DNA from 2 places in the Specibacter sp. NPDC078692 genome. Region 2 is predicted to be linked to the other one. Evidence: riboswitches for the same ligand, from Rfam matches in the RefSeq annotation. Region 2 holds a riboswitch; the other holds the start of a gene.
What was found. Region 2 has a riboswitch for S-adenosylmethionine ahead of AB0O97_RS07170 (aminotransferase class V-fold PLP-dependent enzyme). Riboswitches for the same ligand answer to the same signal wherever they lie in the genome.
Positions count from the first base shown of each region.

Region 1: another riboswitch for S-adenosylmethionine. It lies ahead of AB0O97_RS02160 (DUF1737 domain-containing protein); the one in region 2 lies ahead of AB0O97_RS07170 (aminotransferase class V-fold PLP-dependent enzyme).

Region 1 covers NZ_JBFBLV010000002.1:156,910-159,289, forward strand. The annotation lists gene AB0O97_RS02150 (aminodeoxychorismate lyase) at 1-354, shown strand, start outside; gene AB0O97_RS02155 (Pr6Pr family membrane protein) at 363-1,007, opposite strand; SAM riboswitch class IV at 1,120-1,239, shown strand; gene AB0O97_RS02160 (DUF1737 domain-containing protein) at 1,329-1,589, shown strand; gene AB0O97_RS02165 (rhodanese-like domain-containing protein) at 1,586-1,978, shown strand; gene AB0O97_RS02170 (O-succinylhomoserine sulfhydrylase) at 2,092-2,380, shown strand, end outside.
Region 2 covers NZ_JBFBLV010000007.1:45,093-47,472, forward strand. The annotation lists gene rsgA (ribosome small subunit-dependent GTPase A) at 1-9, shown strand, start outside; gene hisN (histidinol-phosphatase) at 222-1,037, shown strand; SAM riboswitch class IV at 1,196-1,309, shown strand; gene AB0O97_RS07170 (aminotransferase class V-fold PLP-dependent enzyme) at 1,354-2,380, shown strand, end outside.

The DNA.
Region 1 (2,380 bases), on a different contig from region 2:
ACCAGCGGCGACCAGCTCGTACTGGAAGGGCCGACGTCGTCGGTACTTTTGGCACACATCTCCGACGACTCCGGCGTGCCAGTCAAGCGACTCATCACGCCCCATCTGGACACCGGAATCCTGCCCGGCACCACGCAAGGCGCCCTCTTTGCAGCCGCAAAAGCCGCAGGCTGGGAGCTGGGTTACGGGCCTGTTACTCCGGCTGATCTGCTGGATGCCGATGCCGTGTGGTTGATTTCCAGCCTGCGTCTGTTGGCTCCCGTTAACACCATTGACGGCCAAGAGATTGGCACGCCGGAGATCCGTTCGGAGTTGACAGCGGAACTTTCAAGGCTTCTCGCACAGACCCTCTAACTGCCGAGTTAAACCGCAGAAGCTGCCACTGCCCGCCGGGCCGAGCGCCCGCTCAGCCAATTACCCAACCACATGATCAGAAATGTCATGGCCACGAAGGCCACGGCGATGATGAGGCAAGTCAGCAGGACGGGACCATATCCGCCGTCGGACGGGTTGAGGAAGGGGTAGGCGTACCAGGTGATGGCCGCGCCGCGAATGATCGAATACGCCAAATACGCCAGCGGGAACGCGATGGCGACGAGCACGCGTTTGTAGGCGATGGGGTGGCGCGGCGGGGTGATGAGCCAGTCGGCCACGATCGCCACAGGCATCACATAGTGCAGCCACGTGTTGATCCAGGGCAGGAGCGAACCCAAATCCACATCGCGCAGCAGGGCGCTGAAGACGATTCCCACCAACGCCATGCACACCACGGAAATGCAGCGCAACAGCGCCCACGCGGGTCCCAGATCCTTGCCGCGCCAGCTCAGCACCGACTCCACCACCAGCACCACGGCGGCAAAAATATTGGAGAGGTTGGTGAAATAGCTGAAGAAGTTCAGCACGCTGAAGCCGTGGCCAATGTGAATGCCCAGCTGGATTCCCACGGCGACCAAGGTCACCGCGCCAAAGAGGAAACGGACGGCGATGAAGGCGCGGCTGAGGCTCATGGATTCATACTGTCAGCTCATGGGCTGCGCGTCTGTAGTGCTGCCGTCATTTTGCGCCATACATGCACTTCTTAGGGTCCCAAGGGGCGGTGGATGTGTTAGTTTCAAAGGGAGTAATGAGTGCCAGTGTCAAGCCCTGACTTGCTGGCCGGCAACCCTCTTTCCGGCGGGGTGCCTCAGGTGACTACTCGGCAAACCCAGCTTCCACGGCTGAAGTTTGCAAGCGCGAACCCCGGTGCGGTAACTCAATGTCCAAATTTTTTGAGCACCGTCCTCAGCTCTCGCTTGCAGCCTTGCGGCCACTTGCAATGAGGAGAGAACATGTCCGCGGACGAATCACCCCTGGCCTACCGGCTCATCACCGGTCCCGACGATCGCTCCTTCTGCGAGCGCATCTCAGCAGCCCTCGACGAAGGCTATGTGCTTCACGGAGGGCCGGCCGTCACCTTTAATGGCACGAACGTGATCTGCGCCCAGGCCGTGATCCTCCCCCAGGCAGTTGCCAGTAGCGACGCCGCCGTGGCTAACGCAGTGGACGATCTGGACGCCGAGCTGGAGTTCGACGGCGAGGGCATCGCGTGAGCTACGCAGGGGATCTGGCCCCGGCAACAGCTTGGGAACACCTAGCTGCCGGAGCCACCCTGGTGGATGTGCGCACCGAAGGTGAATGGACGCATATTGGCGTCCCCGACGTTTCCGCGCTGAACTCCGAACCGGTCTTCATCCAGTGGAATCTGTCTGACGGCACCAACAACCCCCAGTTCCTGGAACAGCTACAGGCCGCAGTGCCCGCCGAGAAGCCGCTGGTTTTGCTGTGCCGTTCGGGCGTCCGATCCATCGCGGCGGCCGAGGCAGCAACTGCGGCCGGCTACACGGCGTACAACGTACTCGAGGGATTCGAGGGTCAACCCGACCGCTTCGGCGACCGTGTCCTGAACGGTTGGAAAAACCGCAATCTACCCTGGTACTAACGCCTTTCCTCGGAACGCGGCATGCGGAACGCCGCGTCCCGCGCGTCTGCACTGTGCCATCGCATGCCAGCATCCAGCCTCCTCACTCACCAGCGAATGCCAAGGACAAGTAATTGAGCAACTTTAACGAGCACGCAGCCACCTGGTCCCCGGACACGGCTGCCGTGCGCGGCGGGCTTGACCGCACCAACTTCCAAGAGACCTCCGAGGCCCTGTTTCTGAACTCCGGCTTTGTGTACGAATCCGCCGAGGCCGCCGAGGCGTCCTTCACCGGAGAAGTGGACCGTTTTGTGTACTCGCGGTACGGCAACCCGTCCGTGGCCACGTTTCAGGAACGGTTGCGGCTACTCGAAGGCAAAGAAGCGTGCTTTGCGACGGCGTCCGGCATGTCCGCCGTATTCA
Region 2 (2,380 bases):
ATCGAGTAGCCGCTCCAGCGCCCACTTGCGGTCCAAATTTATGAACTCATACGCACCACTGCGCGCCACCGGTGCGTATGAACACTCATACGCACCGGTGGCTGCGACGGGCGCGTATGTGTTCAGGGCGCTGAAGCTATACGCACCACTCATCACGAATGGTGCGTATGTGTTCAGGGCGCCTGCCCCGTCTTGTGGTTAAATCGCGATAGCGTGAACTTATGACGACCCCACCCCAGACGTACAACGATGACCTCCGCCTGGCCCATGTGCTGGCTGACAGCGTGGATTCCCTGACCATGTCCCGCTTCAAGGCCCTGGATTTAGCCGTTGAGACCAAGCCGGATCTGACACCTGTCACCGATGCCGACAAGGCCGCCGAGGAGTCCATCCGCAGCCAGCTGTCCCGGGTCCGCCCGCGTGATGCTGTACTGGGCGAGGAATTTGGCAGCAGCGGCCACGGTTCGCGCCGCTGGATCATCGACCCGATCGACGGGACCAAGAACTTTGTCCGCGGCGTTCCGGTCTGGGCCACGTTGATTGCTCTGGTCGACGACGGCATCCCCGTTGTTGGCCTCGTCAGCGCACCTGCCTTGGGCAAACGCTGGTGGGCCGCTCAAGGCACAGGGGCGTACATGGGCAAATCTCTCGCCGCAGCCACCCGCATCCGCGTCTCCAACGTCGCTGAGCTCAAGGACGCCTCACTGTCCTACTCATCGCTGACTGGCTGGGCTGATCGCGGCAATCGCGACGAGTTCATCTCCCTCACCGACGATGTCTGGCGCACCCGGGCCTACGGCGATTTCTGGTCATACTGCATGGTCGCCGAGGGCAGCGTAGACATCGCCTGCGAGCCAGAACTGAACCTCTACGACATGGCAGCCCTGGTCCCGATCGTGCAGGAAGCCGGCGGCCGCTTCACCTCGCTCGAAGGCGCCGAAGGCCCGTTCGGCGGCAACGCTTTGGCCACCAACTCCATCTTGCACACGGAAGTTCTGCGGCGCCTGAACCCGAATTGGGACGACCTGCTGGGCTGACCCCAAGCCCTCTCTACGCAATAGCACAGATGAGTTAAGAACGACGGCGGCCTCCCGCCGTCGTTCTTTGTCTCCCCTGCCGCCGCGCTCACCAAGGCGTGCGAAACGAAACGTAATAGATGCACCGCTAAAAATCTTGGGCTACGATTTTGGGCATAGGTCACGAGTGCCAGCGCTAAACCCCGGTTTGCTGGCCGGCAACCCTCCTTTCGCGGCGGGGTGCCCCGGGTGACGACCTGGCCAGAGCCGTTCGGTTCTGGCAAGCGCGGACTTCTTGGCACCCCCAAAAGGTCCCAAGGTGTAAAAGGAATTTCTCATGAGCTCTGCCGTTTTGGACCACCTTCAACTTGCCGATACGCCTCTTCTGCCCGTGGTGGGTCAGGATCTGTCCGCTCCGCTGATTCAGGGCGGGCATGTGCGGTACGCAAATCTGGATTATGCAGCGTCGGCCCCAGCTGTTGAAGAGGTTGCCGCGCATTTGAATGAGGTGCTCCCCTACTACGCGAGCGTGCACCGCGGGGCCGGATTCGCCTCACAAGTTAGCACCTCGGTCTATGAAAATGCCCGCAAGATCGTGGCCAATTTTGTCGGCGCCCGGGAGGATGACACAGTCATTTTCACTCGCAACACCACCGATTCCCTGAACCTTTTGGCTGGCTGCGTGGAATCGCTCTTGAAACAGCGCGGCTACGCCGAGGGCCGTTCCAATGTCCACGGCGAGGTGCTGTATCTGGACATTGAACACCACGCCAACCTCCTGCCTTGGCAAGCACTCCCCCACCGTTCAGTGGTGGCCGCCAGTTCCATTGTCTCCACACTGGCTCGCGTGGAAACGCAGTTGCGAGCCGGGAATGTGCTGCTCCTAGCCGTCACCGGCGCCTCCAATGTCACCGGCGAGGTGCTCCCCATAGCCGAGTTGGCCACCCTGGCTCACCGCTACGGCGCCCGGATCGTAGTCGATGCCGCCCAGCTGGCTCCGCACCGCCGCATCAACTTGGCCGAGACCGGCATTGACTACGTGGCCTTCTCCGGACACAAGTTGTATGCTCCCTTCGGCGCGGGCGTTCTGGTGGGACGTTCCGACTGGCTCGACGCCGGTCACCCGCACCTCGCCGGCGGCGGAGCCGTGAAGGACGTCCGGCTCGAATCGATCATCTGGGCGCAGGGACCTGCCCGCCACGAGGGCGGCACCCCCAATGTGCTGGGTGCCGCGACCCTCGCCAAGGCGGCCACGGTCCTGTCCGCTTTGGACGCCGATGACTGGCACAACCATGAGCAGAGCCTGCGCGCCCATCTCGTGGCAGGGCTCAACGAGATCGACGGCGTTAGGATCCACTCGCTGT